DNA from 4 places in the Pseudomonas sp. MLB6B genome. Region 3 is predicted to be linked to each of the others. Evidence: predicted binding sites of a transcription regulator. Region 3 holds the regulator's gene; each other region holds the start of a gene.
What was found. The regulator FliA, encoded in region 3, starts transcription of late flagellar genes. The targets are predictions, from matches to a motif close to CTAAAGTTTNNNNNNNNNNNGCCGNTAA.
Positions count from the first base shown of each region.

Region 1 (4,314 bases), 2.2 Mb from region 3:
AGGTCCTCTGCCGAGGGCGGCGGTGGCGTCAACATGTCGGGGTGCGGGCGGCGTTGCTGCCAGGGCCAGAGCAGCGCCTCGGCCGGGTGGAACAGGCCCGGGCGGGCGTGCCGGCGGGCGCTGGCGGCGGCCTGTTGGTGCACCTGGTTCTGCACATCGTCCAGGCTGGTTTGCAGGTACAGCGCGGTGAGCAGTTGCCAGCGCAGCAGGTGCGGGTTGTCCCAGCCCACTTGCGCGGCCAGGGCCAGGTTGTTGGCCAGCAGCACGGTGTTGGCCGGCTGGTTGAACCAGCGGCGCAGACCGGGCTCTTCGTCCAGCCGGTGCTGCTGGACGAGGCTGTCCTGCTCGCGGGAGATGTTTATCACCTGGGCCAGTTGCTCGCGTTCTTCGAGCAGCAGGCGGTAGCCCTGGGTCACCCATTCGGGCAGGCGCCAATGCTCGGCCACCGCGCGGCACAAGGCCATGATGCGTACGCCGAACAGCTCCTGCTCCACCTCGGCGGCGTCCTCGCCTTTGTGGATCACGCGCAATTCCCAGTCGTCGAGCAGGGTAGGGAAGGTCAGTGCCAAAGGCCAAAGGGGCGAGAGAAACAGCAGGCTGCCCCAGTGGATCTCCTGCCACAGTCGCGCCAGCCGGCTGGCGAACAGACCGCTGGCCTGCTGGCTGGCATGTTGGCTGATCTGCACGAATTGGTTGAGCACCGGTGGCAGGTCGCCGCTCGGCACGGCGGGCAGCCGCGCCAGCAACTGCGCGCAGCGCGCCAGGCCCAGGCGATTGAGCGCCACTTCCAGGCTTTCGGCCGGTTCGGCCTGGCTGGCGTTGGCCGAATGGTTGGCCTCGCGCATCACCGACAGCACCAGTGCGGGGCTGCCCTGCAACAGTTCGGCGATGTCGCGCAGCGAGCGGCGGCTGTCGTTGATCGCCGACAGCACGCGGTCGTGGCTGTCTTTGGCAACCGGCAGGCGGACGCCATCGAGCAGCTTGACCCACGCCTCTAACGTCGCTGGAGCCTGACTCGGAACCCTGGTTTCACTTGGCATTTTGACATCAGTCCAAACTGGCTTTTCGCTAGGAGTGGCTATAGTCTGGCGCAGTTCTGCCGATAAGTAGAAGAAGAGTTTCAGAGCACCCCTCGCGGTCCTAGATCACCCACGTCAATACGTTGAATCTTATGGCAAAAATTATCGGCATCATCATCGTATTCGCCAGCGTGCTCGGCGGTTACGTGCTTTCCCATGGCAAGATCGCGGCGCTGATCCAGCCCTTCGAAGTGCTGATCATCGGCGGTGCCGCGCTGGGTGCGTTCATCCAGGCCAACCCTGGCCACATGACCATGCACGTCTTCAAGAAGTCGTTGAAGATGTTCAAGTCGCGCTTCAACCACGCCTTCTACCTGGAAATCCTCGGGCTGATCTACGAGATCCTCAACAAGAGCCGCCGCGAAGGCATGATGGCCATCGAAGCCGACATCGAAGACCCGGCCGCCAGCCCCATCTTCAGCAAATATCCGTCCATCGTCGGTGATACGGCGATGATCGCCTTCATCTGCGACTACCTGCGCATCATGTCCACCGGCAACATGGCGCCGCACGAGCTCGAAGGCCTGTTCGACATGGAACTGTTGAACATGAAGGAAGAACTCGAACACCCGTCCCATGCGGTCACCGGCATCGCCGACGGCATGCCCGGTTTCGGCATCGTGGCCGCGGTACTGGGTATCGTGGTGACCATGGCCTCGCTCGGCGAAGGCGACCAGGCGGCCATCGGCATGCACGTGGGCGCGGCGCTGGTGGGCACCTTCTTCGGTATCCTCGCCGCCTACGGCTTCTTCGGCCCACTGGCCAATTGCCTCAAGCACGATGCCAAGGAAGAGATCAACGTCTACGAGGCGATCAAGGCCTCGCTGGTGGCCTCGGCCTCCGGCATGCCGCCGACCCTGGCCGTGGAGTTCGGCCGCAAGGTGCTGTACCCGGGCCACCGTCCGAGCTTCTCCGAGCTGGAACAGTCGGTGCGCGGTCGCTGAGTCATGGAGAACAACCAGCCCATCATCGTCAAGCGCGTCAAGCGTTTCGGCGACGGCCACCACGGCGGTGCCTGGAAAATCGCCTTCGCCGACTTCGCCACCGCCATGATGGCGTTCTTCCTGGTGCTGTGGCTGATGTCCACGGCCACCCCGGAGCAGAAGATCGCCATCGCCGGCTACTTCCAAGACCCGATCGGTTTCGCCGAAAGCGGCACGCCCTATGTCATCGACCTGGGCGGTTCGCCGGAAATGGCGCCGGACAAGACCATCAACCCCGAACCGAAGATGGAATCCACGCCGCCGCTCAACCCGCAGGTGAACAAGGACCAGATCGAGAGCATGGCCGAGCAGGTCGAGCGCGAGCGCCTCGAACTGCTGTTGCAGGAGTTGCAGAACAAGGTCAACGAGAACCCGGAGCTGCAGAAGTTCAAGGACCAGATCCTGTTCGAGATCACCCAGGACGGCCTGCGCATCCAGATCATGGACGCCGAGAACCGACCCATGTTCGACCTGGGCAGCGCGCGCTTGCAGCCGTATTTCGAAGACATCCTGCTGGCCATGGCAGACACCATCAAGGCGGTGCCGAACAAGATCAGCGTCAGCGGCCATACCGATGCCAAGCCGTTCGTGGGCGGGGGCGGGTTCGGCAACTGGGAGCTGTCGGCCAACCGCGCCAATGCCGCGCGCCGTGCGCTGGTCGCCGGGGGCTATTCAGAGGAGCAGGTGGCGCGGGTGGTGGGCTACGGTTCGTCGTCGCTGTTCGACCGCAAGGACCCGCTCAACCCGGTCAACCGGCGGATCGACATCGTGGTGCTGACCAAGAAGGCCCAGCGCGACATCGAAGGCGAGCAGGGCACCCAGGCACCTGGCGACACCCCGCAAGGCACGTCGGCGCCCGGTGCCGCGGCCCCTGGCGCAGCGCCGGCAGGCGCCGCACCGGCAGGCGCTACGACCCCGCCCAGTGCCAGCCTCGACGGCGCGCAGCAGGCGCCCTTGCAACCGCGCGAACTGCGCCAGAAGCTGAACATCTTCGAAGACGGCACGCTGCGCATGGAAGACAGTCAGGAATAACCTGGCCCCCATCGACAGAGCGCTTGTCGTTTGTCGCGCCTGAAAACATAACGCCCATGAACCGTGCCACGGTCATGGGCGTTGTGCGTTCACCGGTATGCGATCGCCGGCCTCAGTAGGTTTCCTGCGGCAAACTGGCGATGATCGAGCGGTAGCTGTTCATCCGCTGCTGCGAAATGCGCCCTTCTTCCAATGCCTTGAGCAGCGCACAGCCGGGCTCGCGATCGTGCTTGCAGTCGCGGAAGCGGCAAGTGCCGAACAGGTCGCGGAACTCGATGAAGCCTTCCTCCACATCGACGCGGCTGACATGCCCCAGACCGAATTCGCGGATGCCGGGGGAGTCGATCAGGTCGCCGCCATTGGGGAAGTGGTACAGCCGCGCAGTGGTGGTGGTGTGCGTGCCCTGACCCGACCACTCCGACAAGTCGCCCACCCGGGTCTGCGCCAAGGGCAGCAGGCTGTTGACCAACGACGACTTGCCCACCCCCGACTGGCCGACGAACACGCTGATGTGCCCGTCAAGCAGGGCCTGCAGGCGCTGCATGCCATCGCCCTGGTGCGCCGAGACTTCCAGCAGCGGGTAGCCGAGGTCGCGGTACACCTGCAACAAGGCGTTGAGCGCCGGGGCATTGTGTTCGTCGATGAGGTCGGCCTTGTTCAACAGCAGCAGCGGACGGATGCCGGCGTGCTCGGCGGCCACCAGGTAGCGGTCGATGAGGTTGGGGTGCGGCTCGGGGGCCGGGGCGAAGACGATGACGATCAGGTCGACGTTGGCCGCCACCGGCTTGAGCTGGCCGTGGTTGTTCGGCCGGCGTAGCTCGGTGGTGCGCGGCATCTGCGCGACGATCACGCCGATGCCCTGGTTGCCCGAGCGCCACACCACCCGGTCGCCGGTCACCAGCGCCGGCAGGTTGGCGCGCAGGTGGCAGCGGAACACTTCGCCGGCGTTGTCGCCCTCTTGCGCTTCGACCTCTACTTGCACACCGAAATGCGCGATGACCAGGCCCAACTGCTCGGGGCCCAGGTCGCCGCCTTCGAGTTCCTGCAATGCATGTTGCTCGCGTTTGGCGGCGCGCGCGGCGCGCTCGCCCTGGATCTTTTCGATGCGCCAGCTTTGCCGGCGATTGAGTTGGCGTTTGGCCATGAGGGTTCCGTTGTGGCGGCTTGGAGAAAACAGCGCGCAGTCTAGCACGGCGTGCCCTGCGCCGATTCGCTCGCTT
Region 1 is NZ_CP199313.1:213,416-217,729, reverse strand. It holds gene ACSMEV_RS00840 (HDOD domain-containing protein) at 1-1,040, opposite strand, end outside; gene motA (flagellar motor stator protein MotA) at 1,172-2,023, shown strand; gene motB (flagellar motor protein MotB) at 2,027-3,094, shown strand; gene rsgA (small ribosomal subunit biogenesis GTPase RsgA) at 3,207-4,238, opposite strand.
Region 1: the regulator FliA is predicted to act here: its motif matches at 1,079-1,106, upstream of motA (flagellar motor stator protein MotA).

Region 2 (4,314 bases), 2.3 Mb from region 3:
CGCACCACGCGGCGGAAGCGGTTGAAGGTGTCGCCGATGGGGATCATGCGCAGGTGCAGGGCGCCGTCGAGGATGTCCTCCACCAGCCCCGACACTGTCGAGGTGGCTTCCTGCAGCGGGTCGTTGTCGCAGGCGCGCGCCAGCAGGCTCGCGCCGGCGCTCGCGATCACCAGTTCGCCGACCAGGTTGATCAACGCGTCGAGCTTGTCGGCGTTGACCCGTACGTAGCTGCCGTCGCGGGTTTTCGCCTCGGTGTTGGCCGGCAGGCGCTGGGCTGCCGGGGTGGACGGCGAATCTTGCTCGGCGTGTGCGACGATCAGGTCACTACCGGTGGCCATGCTGTCGTCGGGCGTTTCGTCGACCGCATGGATATGCACCTCGCAGTCGTCGCGCACGAAGTCGAACACTTCGTCGAGCGTGGCCTGGCTGGCCGTCGAGCGCAGGTCGATCTCGAAGCCCAGGTAGCAGCTTTCCGGGTCCCAGTGTTCCAGGGCGGGGATGCTGTCGGTCAAGGTGGTGACCTGCACCATCTGCCCCAGGGTTTCGAGGTAGCGCAGGAACGACAGCGGGTCCATGCCATTGCGGAACACGTCTACGCCGAAACGCAGGGAAATGTGCCAGAGCACGGCGGTCGGCGCGTCTTCGGCCAGCACCGCAGGAACGGCGTCGGCAGTAGGGGTACGCAACGTCTGGTAGGCGCTCAGCGCCTCGCGCAGGGCTTCGTCGCAGGTCAGTGCGGCCGGGCTCGGCGCTTCGCCGCGGCTGGCGACCACGTCGATCAGTTCGAGCATGTGGTCGCCGCACTTGAGCAGCAGCGCGATCAAGGCCGCGTCCACCGCCACGCTGCCTTCGCGCAGGCGGTCGAGCACGTCTTCGACGATGTGCGTGAAGCCCACGATCGAGGTAAGGCCGAACAGCCCGGCGGACCCCTTGATGGTGTGCGCGGCGCGGAAAATCGCGCCGAGGGCATCCTGGTCGTCGGGGTCGCTTTCCAGTTGCAGCAGGGATTGCTCCATGGCCTGCAACAGTTCGCGCGCCTCGACGATGAAGGTCTGCAATGCCTGATCGAGATTGATGCCCACCTGGACCTTCCTTGTCGAGCGATGAACGGAGCAGCGCCGGTTACAGCGCGGCGCTGCGACACAGTTGGAGCGCCTGCGTGACCGCCTGGCTCTGGCCGGTCACCTGCAAGGCGCTGCCGGCGAGGCCGGCTTCGCGCTGGACGACGGCCAGCCACTGCAAGCCGGCACCGTCCATTTCCGTGACCTGGGACAGGTCCAGCGCCAGGCGCGGCGCTGCGCCGATCTGCGGCAAAAGCGCGCCCGCCAGTTCGGCGACGGTGTAGATCGTGAGTTCGCCGTCGACGCCCACCTGGGTGGTGCCGTCGAGGGTTTCGAGGGTGAGCGGCATGTCGGCCTCCCTGGCGCCGGGTGTCAGGGCAGGATCAGTTTCGAGACCGCCGCCAGCATCTGCGCCGGCTGGAACGGCTTGACCACCCAGGCTTTGGCGCCCGCGGCCTGGCCTTCGGCCTTCTTCGAAGCCTGGGACTCGGTGGTCAGCATGATGATCGGCGTGAACTTGTAGCTGGCCAGCTTCTTGACCTCCTTGACGAAGGTGATGCCGTCCATGTTCGGCATGTTCACGTCGCTGATGATCAGGTGCACCTTCTGCCCGGTCAGCTTGTTCAGGGCGTCCTTGCCGTCGCTGGCCTCGATCACGTCGTAACCGGCGCTTTTCAGCGCGATGCCGACCACCTGCCGTACGCTGCTGGAGTCGTCGACCACTAATACATTCTTCGCCATGTTGGGCTCCTAGAAGAAAGTGATGTCTTGGGAATTGGGTTGCACCGCCGCCTCGCCATGGTGGAGGCGCCGTTGCTCCTCGGTGGCGTAGGTGGTTTCCATGCGTGCCAGCCATTGCCGGGCGTCGATGGCCAGCGGCTGGTCGGGGGCTTGGTTGGCCTGCACGAGGTGCTCGTGCAGGGCGTGCATGTTGTCGCGCACGTGGCTGAGGATCTGGCTGACCCGGTCCTGGAACTGCAGGTTGACCAGCACCTCGGTCATCTCGTCGCGGATGCCGTGGCTTTCCTGCTTGAGCAGGTCGGCGGAATCCGCCAAACGCCCGGTGATGTTCTGGAAGCGGGCGAGCACCACTTGAATGGTCTGTTCGGACTCGCTCACCGAATGGCTGTCCTGGTCGGCGCTGCTGGAGGCGGCCTGCACCAGTTGGGTGATGGCGTTGTTGATGATGTCGACCTTGGCCGACATCTGCTGGCCGGTTTCGCTGGACTTGCTCGACAGGCTGCGCACCGCGTCGGCCACCACCGCGAAGCCGCGACCGGCCTCGCCGGCACGCGCCGCTTCGATGGCCGCGTTGAGGGCCAGCAGGTTGGTCTGTGCGGCAATCGCCGCCACATCGGCGGCCATGGTCCGCAGTTCGCCGGTGTAGGCGGTCAGGCTGCGCACCTGGGCCAGGGTCTGGTCGCGGCTGGTCTGCGTGGCCTTGAGCGAATCGATCACCTGGCTCAACTCGCCGTCGCTGCGCGCCAGCGCTTCGAGGGCGCCGTCGGCGGCCTGCCCGTCCAGTTCGCCGGCCGCGTGCTGCGACGCTTGTACGGTTTCCTGCAAGCGGGTGGCGATCCCGGTGAAGCGATCCGCCAGGCTGACGATGGCTTCTTCGGTCTGATGGCGCGAGCTTTCCACTTGCTTGGCCCAGATGGGCATGGCGCCGAGCAGGACCTCGTCGAGCTGTGTCCGGGCGGCCATGCCGTTCCGCGCATGCGCATTCGCCTGGTCCGCCTGTGCCTGCGCGACCGCGCGTTGCACTGCGGTGCGCTGCGAGGCGGCGCTCAAGGCACAAGCGCCCAGGCCGATTGCCACCAGTACCGCGCAGGCCAGCAGGTTGGCCGTCGAGGTCGACTGCACGAGTATCCAGACCACGGCCGGCACGACCGGGATGAATGCGAACCCATTGAGACGCGGAACACCGGAAGAGGTAATGCGGCTGGATTGACGCTGAGCCATGAGTTCGATCCTTGAACGGTGTAGCGGGTGGAGATGACAAAAGGGTTATCAGCTCTGTTTGTAACAACTTTAGACAACCTATGTGCCTTCCGTCCGATTCATGACCAGCGGACGACTGTGTGCTCAGCGTGTCCACACCCGTCCGGATTTCGCCTGAGCGAAACCAAAGGCACCGGTGTTCTGGAGACTAAAGACGTCGTTGTCTTGGGGCTTTCGAGGCCTGCCGCCACCCGTCAGCCCACCCCGAATCCCATGGAATTTATCCCGCCACGCCTACCTCCCACTTAGAAACCATAAAACCGTGTAGGCCCCGTATGACTTCCCTGCGAAATCTCGCCCCACGCCTGACTGCCACCACGCCGCCGGAAGCCTGTACCCCCGTTTCGGTTTACCACGCCTTATTACGCCACCCGCACGACACCGACCTGACCCCGGTGCGCGGATTCCTCGACGCCCAACTGGCGCAAGCCAAACAACTCGGCGACGAAGTCGAAGGCCTGCCCGAAAACCTCGACGACCTGCCGACCTGGATCGAAGAAAACGGCAACGCTGTCGCCTGTGCCTACCGTGAGTACCTCAAGGGCCGGCATGCCGGCGAGGGTCGCCAATACTTCGGCAGCAAGGCCCATGCCCTGTATTTCCTCCAGCACGTGGCCCCGACCAAACTGGTCGACGGCGCCTGGCTGTACAACTCGCTGTCCCACGCCGGCGACTGGCGCTACCACAACTTGATCCGCACTTACCTGGAAGAGCTGGGCGACGGCGACCCCGGCCTGAACCATGTCGTGCTCTACCGCAAGTTGCTGGCCGACCACGACTGCGCGCCGACCGAACTCCTCGAAGAGGCGCTGTACGTGCAAGGCGCTATCCAGCTGGCGCTCGGTCACCTGGGCGACGAATACCTGCCCGAACTGCTGGGCTATAACCTGGGCTATGAACAACTGCCGCTGCACCTGCTCATCTCTTCGTTCGAGCTGAACGAGCTGGGCATCGACCCTTATTACTTCACCCTCCACGTCACCATCGACAACGCCAGCACCGGCCACGCCCGCAAGGCGGTGGACACCGTGCTGGACCTGTTGCCCACGGACGACACCCGTGAGGACTTCATCGCCAGAATGCGCGCTGGATACCTGCTCAACGAACTGGGCAAAGGCACCAAGGCCGTGATCTCCGGCTTCGATCTGGAACAGGAAGTGGTCGCCATGCTGGAACGCAAGCGTACCTTCGGCCAGCACCTTCACTCCGACTACTGCCGTCTCGACGGGCGCACGGTCAACGAGTGGCTGTC
Region 2 is NZ_CP199313.1:90,614-94,927, forward strand. It holds gene ACSMEV_RS00400 (chemotaxis protein CheA) at 1-1,082, opposite strand, end outside; gene ACSMEV_RS00405 (STAS domain-containing protein) at 1,123-1,410, opposite strand; gene ACSMEV_RS00410 (response regulator) at 1,434-1,802, opposite strand; gene ACSMEV_RS00415 (methyl-accepting chemotaxis protein) at 1,812-3,023, opposite strand; gene ACSMEV_RS00420 (iron-containing redox enzyme family protein) at 3,338-4,314, shown strand, end outside.
Region 2: the regulator FliA is predicted to act here: its motif matches at 3,069-3,096, upstream of ACSMEV_RS00415 (methyl-accepting chemotaxis protein).

Region 3 (4,314 bases):
CGTCGGCCGCTGGCGCAGTCACGTCAGCCGCAGCCGGTGCAGCCGGAGTCGCGACGGCGACCGGTGCCGCCGGCTCCGGCGCGGCCGGCGTTGCGACGCCCGGCACTTCGGCACCGGCCGGCTCGGCCAGGCGTGCCAGCGCGGCCAGCAGCTCGGGCGTGGCCGGGGTCACCTCGGTCCGCTCGCGCACCTGGCCGAACATGCCGTTGACCGCATCCAGCGCTTCCAGCACCACGTCCATCAGTTCGGCATCCACGCGGCGTTCGCCCTTGCGCAGGATGTCGAAGACGTTCTCGGCAATGTGGCAACACTCAACCAGCTCATTGAGCTGGAGGAAGCCGGCGCCCCCTTTTACGGTATGAAACCCGCGAAAAATCGCATTGAGCAGGTCCGCGTCATCGGGTCGGCTTTCCAGCTCGACCAGCTGTTCGGACAACAGCTCGAGAATTTCGCCGGCCTCAACCAGGAAATCCTGGAGGATTTCTTCATCGGCGCCGAAGCTCATTGAACGTGCTCCTTAAAAACCAAGGCTGGATAGCAAATCGTCTACATCGTCCTGACCGGACACGACGTCCTCACGCTTATCGGCATGAATCTGCGGACCTTCACCTCGAGTCGGATGTTTTTCTTGGTCTTTTTCATCGCGCAGCTGCTGATGGTCATGTTCGATACCGGCGAAGCGGTCGACCTGACTGGCCATCAACACCAACTTGAGCAGATTGCTTTCGACTTCCGTCACCAGCGCAGTGACGCGCTTGATGACCTGGCCGGTCAGGTCCTGGTAGTCCTGGGCCAGCAAAATGTCGTTCATGTGCCCGGCGACCTTGCGGTTGCCTTCGGCGCTGCTCGTCAAGAATCCGTCGACGCGGCGCGCCAGGTCACGGAACTCGGTGGCCGAGACTTCGCGGCGCATGAAACGTTGCCAATCGCCACTCAGGGCCGAGGCCTGCTCGGCCATGTCGTTGAGTACGGGCGTGCTTTCTTCGACCAGGTCCATGGTGCGGTTGGCAGCGTTCTCGGTCAGTTTGACCACATAGCCCAGCCGCTCGGTGGCATCGGTGATCTGCGAGACTTCTTCGGCCTGCGGCATGCGCGGGTCGATCTGGAAACTGACGATGGCGCTGTGCAGCTCGCGGGTCAGCTTGCCGACCTCGTTGTACAGGCCCAGGTCGCGGGTCTGGTTGAGCTGGTGGATCAGCTGCACGGCGTCGCCGAAACGGCCTCGTTCGAGGCTCTCGACCAGCTCGCGAGCATGCTTTTTCAGGGTGCCTTCGAACTCACCCAGAGAGGTATCGATAGATTCCATTGCGCCCCCTGGCGGCTTAGCCGTTCACGCGCTCGAAGATCTTTTCGATCTTTTCTTTCAGCACCTGGGCGGTGAAAGGCTTGACCACATAACCGTTGACCCCGGCCTGGGCCGCTTCGATGATCTGGTCGCGCTTGGCTTCGGCGGTGACCATCAGCACCGGCATGCCCTTGAGCGTGTCGTGGGCGCGGACCTTGCGCAGCAGGTCGATGCCGGACATGCCGGGCATGTTCCAGTCGGTGACGAGGAAGTCGTAATGGCCCTTTTCCAGCATCGGCAACGCCGTGGTGCCGTCGTCGGCCTCGTCGGTGTTGGTGAATCCCAGATCGCGCAGCAGGTTCTTGATGATCCGCCGCATCGTCGAGAAATCGTCAACGATGAGGATTTTCATGTCTTTGTTCAATTAGAGATCTCCAAGCAGTCTCATCACGCGCCCGGCGCCGAGCGCGTGCGTCATTCGTTCTTAAAGCGGCAAAGTGCACGCCTCGAGGAGCAAGCGATGCGGCGTTGCCAAACAGTTACGCGCTTTGTGAAGCCACCGCGATCCGCTCTTACCTACCACTTGCCACTTGCAACTCGTAGCCGGCCGCCCTATCGGGCGCGCCATTCCCCCAGGCGACTGCGCAGGCGCGCCGCACATTGGCTGTGCAACTGGCTGACCCGCGACTCGCTGACCCCCAGCACTTCGCCGATTTCCTTGAGGTTCAGCTCTTCGTCGTAGTACAGCGCCAGGACCAGACGCTCGCGTTCCGGCAGGTTGGCGATGGCGTCAGTCAGGGCTGCCTGGAAGCGTTCGTCTTCGAGGCCACGACCCGGTTCCGGCGAGCCGCTGGCGCCGTCTTCGTGCAACCCTTCGTGCTCGCCGTCCTGCAACAGATCGTCGAAACTGAACAGGCGGCTGCCCAATGTATCGTTGAGGATGCCGTAATAGTCATCCAGCTCCATCTTAAGTTCGGCAGCGACTTCATGATCTTTAGCGTCACGTCCGGTTCTCGCTTCCACGGCGCGCATCGCCTCGCTGACCATGCGCGTGTTGCGGTGCACCGAACGCGGGGCCCAATCGCCCTTGCGCACCTCGTCGAGCATGGCGCCGCGGATGCGGATGCCGGCATAGGTCTCGAAGCTGGCGCCCTTGCTGGCGTCGTATTTGTTGGCCACTTCCAGGAGACCGATCATTCCGGCCTGGATCAGGTCTTCGACCTGCACGTTGGCCGGCAGGCGCGCCAGCAAGTGGTAGGCGATGCGCTTGACCAGCGGCGCATAGCGCTCGATCAGTTCGTACTGAGCGTCCTTGGACGCACGGCTGTACATCTTGAATCCGCTCGCACTCATAGCACCGGCCCTGCGCTGGTCGGCTGCACCAGGCGCTCTACGAAGAACTCCAGGTGGCCGCGAGGATTGGCTGGCAGCGGCCAGCTGTCGACCTTCTGCGCGATGGCCTTGAAGGCCAGGGCGCATTTGGAACGGGGAAAGGCTTCGTACACCGCGCGCTGCTTCTGCACGGCCTTGCGCACCGACTCGTCGTAGGGCACGGCGCCGACGTACTGTAGCGCCACATCGAGGAAGCGGTCGGTGACCTTGGTCAGCTTGGCGAACAGGTTGCGCCCTTCCTGCGGGCTCTGCGCCATGTTGGCCAGCACACGGAAGCGGTTCATGCCGTAGTCGCGGTTGAGCAGCTTGATCAGCGCGTAGGCGTCGGTGATCGAGGTGGGTTCGTCGCACACCACCAGCAGCACTTCCTGGGCGGCGCGCACGAAGCTCACCACCGAGTCGCCGATGCCGGCTGCGGTGTCGATGACCAGCACGTCGAGGTTGTCGCCGATTTCGCTGAAGGCCTGGATCAAGCCGGCATGTTGCGCAGGCTGCAGGTGCACCATGGTTTGCGTGCCGGAGGCTGCCGGCACGATGCGCACGCCCCCCGGGCCTTGCAGCAGCACGTCGCGCAGCTCGCAGCGGCCTTCGATGACGTCGGCCAGGGTGCGCTTGGGCGTCAGCCCCAGCAGCACATCGACGTTGGCAAGGCCAAGGTCGGCGTCGAGCAGCATGACCCTGCGCCCGAGCTCGGCGAGCGCCAGGGACAGGTTCACTGAAACGTTGGTCTTACCGACGCCGCCTTTGCCACCGGTCACGGCGATGACCTGTACGGGATGCATGCTACCCATGTCTGTTGTTTACCTTGTCTCGCTTGGACCCATGCCACAGTGGAGGCCAACTGCCCGCCCCGTTCTGTAGGTACTTTTCGCAGCACATCTCTCAACCCACCCGCTTGCCTGGGTGGTGGTACAGATCAGCGAACATGTCGGCCATGGCCTCTTCGCTGGGTTCGTCCTGCATCTGCACGCTGACCGCACGGCTCACCAACTGGTGCTTGCGCGGCAGGTGCAGGTCGTCAGGAATGCGCGGCCCATCGGTGAGATAGGCGATCGGCAATTCGTGACCGATGGTCAGGCTGAGCACTTCGCCCAGGCTGGCCGTTTCGTCGAGCTTGCTCAGGATGCAGCCGGCCAGGCCACAGCGTTTGTAGCTGTGGTAGGCGGCCGACAGCACCTGCTTCTGGCTTGTGGTGGCCAGCACCAGATAATTCTTCGAAGCGATGCCGCGCCCGGCGAGCGTCTCCAGCTGCATGCGCAGGGCCGGATCGCTGGCTTGCAGGCCGGCGGTGTCGATCAGCACCACGCGCTTGCGCAGCAGCGGCTCCAGGGCCTGGGCCAGCGACTCGCCCGGGTTCACGTAGGTCACCGGCACGTTGAGGATGCGGCCCAAGGTCTTGAGTTGCTCCTGGGCACCGATGCGGAAACTGTCCATGCTCACCAGCGCCAGGCTGCCGGCGCCGTACTTGAGCACGTAGCGAGCGGCCAGCTTGGCCAGGGTGGTGGTCTTGCCCATGCCGGCCGGGCCGACCAGGGCGATCACCCCGCCCTGCTCGATCGGCTCGACGTCGGGCACCTGGATGCGCCGCGCCAGGTGCGCCAGGACCATGCGCCAGGCGTGGCGCGGGTCTTCGATTT
Region 3 is NZ_CP199313.1:2,405,347-2,409,660, reverse strand. It holds gene ACSMEV_RS10655 (chemotaxis protein CheA) at 1-505, opposite strand, end outside; gene ACSMEV_RS10650 (protein phosphatase CheZ) at 518-1,306, opposite strand; gene ACSMEV_RS10645 (chemotaxis response regulator CheY) at 1,323-1,697, opposite strand; gene fliA (RNA polymerase sigma factor FliA) at 1,898-2,638, opposite strand; gene fleN (flagellar synthesis regulator FleN) at 2,635-3,468, opposite strand; gene flhF (flagellar biosynthesis protein FlhF) at 3,560-4,314, opposite strand, start outside.

Region 4 (4,314 bases), 820 kb from region 3:
CAGGTTGCGCACCTCGTCGGCCACCACGGCGAAGCCGCGACCCGCTTCGCCCGCGCGGGCCGCTTCGATGGCGGCGTTGAGGGCGAGCAGGTTGGTCTGTTCGGCAATCGAGCGGATTACTTCGAGCACCGAACCGATCTTGTCGCTGTTCTGTGCCAAGCCCGCTACTTGGGCCATGGCCGTACTCATGTCGGCGGCCAGGTGGTCGATGCTTTGCGTGGTGCGTTCGATCACCGTCAAGCCTTCGCGGGTAGCCTGGTCGGCGTCGCGTGCCGCTTGCGCCGCCTGGGCCGCACTACGGGCGACATCCTGGGCGGTGGCGCTCATTTCGTGGGACGCCGTGGCAGCCTGATCGACTTGACGGTACTGCTGTTCCATACCCGCGCTGGTCTGGCTGGCGATGGCTGCCGATTGGTCGGCGGTGCCGCGTGCGGCCTGCACCGACGCCTTCACCTCGGCGATGGTCGGTTGCAGCTTGTCGAGGAAACGGTTGAACCAGCCGGCCAGCTCGCCCAGTTCGTCGCGCTTGTCGTAGGTCAGGCGGCGGGTGAGGTCGCCTTCGCCGCTGGCGATGTCCTTGAGCATGGCCGCCACACCCAGAATCGGCCGAGTCACACCGCGCGCCAGCAGCCAGACCAACAACAGGCCGGCGATGGCCGCGGCGATGCCAAGAGCCAGTTGCAGCAGCATGCCTTCACGGTTGAGGGTGTCGAGCTCGCTTTTCAGGGTTTCAGCAGGCGCTGTCAACACGCTCTTGGGCAAGTCCAGCAACACGCCCCAGCGTTTGCTGCCGGGCACCGGTTCGAAGCTGGTCAGCACCTTGAGCCGGTGCTCGTGTTCGACCACCTGCTGCGCCTGGCCCTGGCCGAGGGTGCGCACCAGCTCCGCGCCCTGGGCCGGGTCGACCTGCTCATAGCGCTGCGCGAGCTTGCTGGCGTCGGCGCTGTAGCCGGCCAGCAACCCAGCGGGGCTGAGAATGCCGACGGTGGTGCGGCCCTCGTAGAGGCCGGCGCTGGCGCGTTCGCTGATGGCTTGCAGACTGTTGAGGTTGATGTCGGTGGACAACGTACCGATGGCTTTGCCGTTCTCCATCAGCGGGAAGACGATGCTGGTCATCAGCACCTGCTGGCCGTCGATGGCATAGAAATAGGGTTCGCTGATGCACACCTTGCCCGTGCTACGTGGGCAGACCCACCAGGTGTTGGCCGGCTCGCCGCTCGGGCCGATGCTGGTGTCGGCCATGTCCCGCTCGGGCAGGGCCATGGCCGTGAGCTGGCCAGGACGCGGTTGCGACCAGTACAACGCGAAGCGGCCGTCGGCGTTGCTGCCCAGGGCCCCCTGACCGGCGAACTGGCTGTCTTGGCGGTCGAGGGCGTTAGGCTCGAAGACCAGCGAGAACCCGAGCAGGTCAGGGTTGCCTTGCAAGGCCTTGTGTACCTGGTCGGTCAGGTCCTGGCGCAGGTCGCGGGCGTCGAACTGACGCTTGCGCGCCTGCTCGCGCACGAACATCACCTGGCGCGCGACGCCGGCGCCGTACTGATAGGCGTCCATGAACTGACGGCGCACGTTCAGGCCCTGGGCCTCACTCTGCGCTTCCAGCCGCGCCTGGGCGACCTTGCCCAGCATCTGCATGCTGCTGGCTTCGACCAGGCCGGCGCTGGCGTTCATGCGATACAGCGATAGGCCGACCAGCAACGTGACGATGCTGGCCAGGCACAAGCCGGCCAGCAGGGTGATCTTCCATTGGATGGACAATTGACGCAGCGGCATGAGGCACTCTCTTGGAATCGGTTCTAGTTCTGGACGACACCACCCGCGTAATCCCGTGGCGCTGCCACGCACTCCTGCCCAGCCGCCTCGAATGGAGGCGCGCCCTGCAAGCGCCCGGCTTGATCCCTCCAGCCTGGCGTCGGCCCGCGGGTCCGTCGTTGGTTTCCTGGGCTCGCAACTGCATCGGCGGCGCGCGTTTTTTCTTTATCCGAGCGTTCAAGAAAAACCTGGCGAGCGTGCGAGACGTGGGCTGCGTCGCTTTGACAAGCGGGCAGGGCTGCTTCAGAGTGTGCGCCCTCCAAGAACAACCATCCTTTCGTACCGGCCTTGCCTTGGGCAGCCTGGCGCCGGTGCGCTCGCTTTCGTCTGTCGCAACGAGGTACTCGAAGAAATGAATGCAGTCATTGCCGCGGTCGGCGTCATGCTGATCCTGAGCCTGTCCCGTGTGCACGTGGTCATCGCGTTGATCATCGGCGCCCTGACCGGTGGGCTCGTCGGAGGGCTGGGCATCGAAGGCACGCTGCTAGCCTTCAACACTGGCCTGGGCGGCGGCGCGACGGTGGCGTTGTCCTACGCCTTGCTCGGCGCGTTCGCCGTAGCCATTGCCAAGTCAGGCCTCGCCCACGCGTTGGCCGACCGCGCGCTGGCGATGTTCGACCGCCAGGGGCAGGCCGAAGGCGGCAAGGTCAAGTGGCTGCTGATTGGGCTGCTGCTGGTGGTGTCGGTGGCATCGCAAAACATCCTGCCGATCCACATCGCCTTCATTCCGCTGCTGGTGCCGCCGCTGTTGTACGTGCTGACGCGCCTGCGCATCGACCGGCGAATGATCGCCTGCGTGATCACCTTCGGTTTGATCACGCCGTACATCTTCCTGCCGGTGGGCTTCGGCCACATCTTCCTCAACCAGATCCTGCTGGCCAACGTCAGCCGCGCCGGGGTCGACGTCAGTGGCATCAACGTCACCCACGCCATGGCCCTGCCTGCGGCCGGCATGCTCTTCGGCCTGCTGGTGGCGGTGTTCGTCAGCTACCGGCGCAAGCGCGACTACGACCTGGCGCGTATCGAGCAGGTCGAACAGGTCAGCGTGCAGTACAACCCGCTGACCTTGCTGGTGGCCGGGCTGGCCATCCTGGCGGCGTTCGTCGTGCAGCTGTGGCTGGATTCGATGATCATCGGCGCGATGGTCGGCTTTCTGATCTTTTCGCTGTCGGGCATCGTGCGCTGGAAAGACACCGACGACCTCTTCACCGAAGGCATGAAGATGATGGCCATGATTGGCTTCATCCTGATTTCCTCGTCGGGCTTTGCCGAAGTGATCAAAAGCACCGGCGAAGTGAAGTCGTTGGTCGAGGCCGCGGCGCAGTGGATCGACCACAGCAAGGGCATCGGCGCGCTGTTGATGCTGTTGGTGGGGTTGCTGGTGACCATGGGCATCGGCTCGTCGTTCTCGACCGTGCCGATCCTGGCGGCGATCTTCGTGCCGCTGTGCCTGCAACTGGGCTTCGACCCGCTGGCCACGGTGTGCATCGTCGGTACGGCAGGGGCGTTGGGCGACGCCGGTTCCCCTGCCTCGGACTCGACCCTGGGGCCGACCTCGGGCCTGAACGTCGACGGCCAGCACCATCACATCTGGGATACCGTGGTACCGACCTTCCTGCATTACAACCTGCCGTTGCTGGGCTTCGGCTGGATCGCGGCGATGGTGCTGTAAGGCTCAACCGCGCGGTGGTGGCAGGGCGATGCGGTTGAGCACGGTGCCGCCATCCTTGCTGCGGGTCAGGTAGACCGGCAGCACCTTGGGCAACATGGCCACCAGGCGCTCGACCTCGCCGGTGTTGTACACGCCGCTGATGCGGATCTTGCCGGTGCTGTCGTCGGCGACGCGCAGCGGCTTGTCCAGATAACGGCTGATGATGGGCAGGGCCTGTTGCAGGCTGAGGTCGTCCAGCACCAGCTTGCCGCTACGCCAGGCCAGGCTGCGTTCGTAGTCGTCGTCCTGGGCCAGTTGCGGCTCGAAGTCGCCCTTGCGGTAGGTGGCCTGCATGCCAGGGCTGAGGCGATAGCCGCTGTCGCCATCGCTGCTGACCAGCACCGAGCCCTGTACCAACGTGACCTTGACCTGATCCTGATACTTCCACACGTTGAATTGCGTGCCGGTGACGCGGGTTTGACCGCGCCCGGCCTGCACGATGAACGGGTGCTCGCTGTCGTGGGCTACCTCGAAGAAGGCTTCGCCTTCGACCAGGACCACCTTGCGCTGGTCTTTGAAGTTGAAGTACCGCAACTCGGTGTGCAGGTTCAGCTCGACCTGGCTGCCGTCGCTCAACTGCACCGTCTGGCGGGCGGCGCCACTGCTCAAGTGCTGGTAGCTGTTGGGCAGCAGCCCTTGCTCCCAGCCGAACCAGCCGGCAACGGGCAGTGCCAGCAGTGCGCAGGCGAATGCGGGCGCGAAGCGACGCAGGCGATAGCGCAGCGGCGGACGACGGTAGGGCGGGTTGTAGACCACGTGCGTATGGCGGCGCGGCACATGCTCGACGTTCTGCC
Region 4 is NZ_CP199313.1:3,229,298-3,233,611, reverse strand. It holds gene ACSMEV_RS14260 (methyl-accepting chemotaxis protein) at 1-1,770, opposite strand, end outside; gene ACSMEV_RS14255 (Na+/H+ antiporter family protein) at 2,162-3,481, shown strand; gene ACSMEV_RS14250 (FecR family protein) at 3,485-4,314, opposite strand, start outside.
Region 4: the regulator FliA is predicted to act here: its motif matches at 1,951-1,978, upstream of ACSMEV_RS14260 (methyl-accepting chemotaxis protein).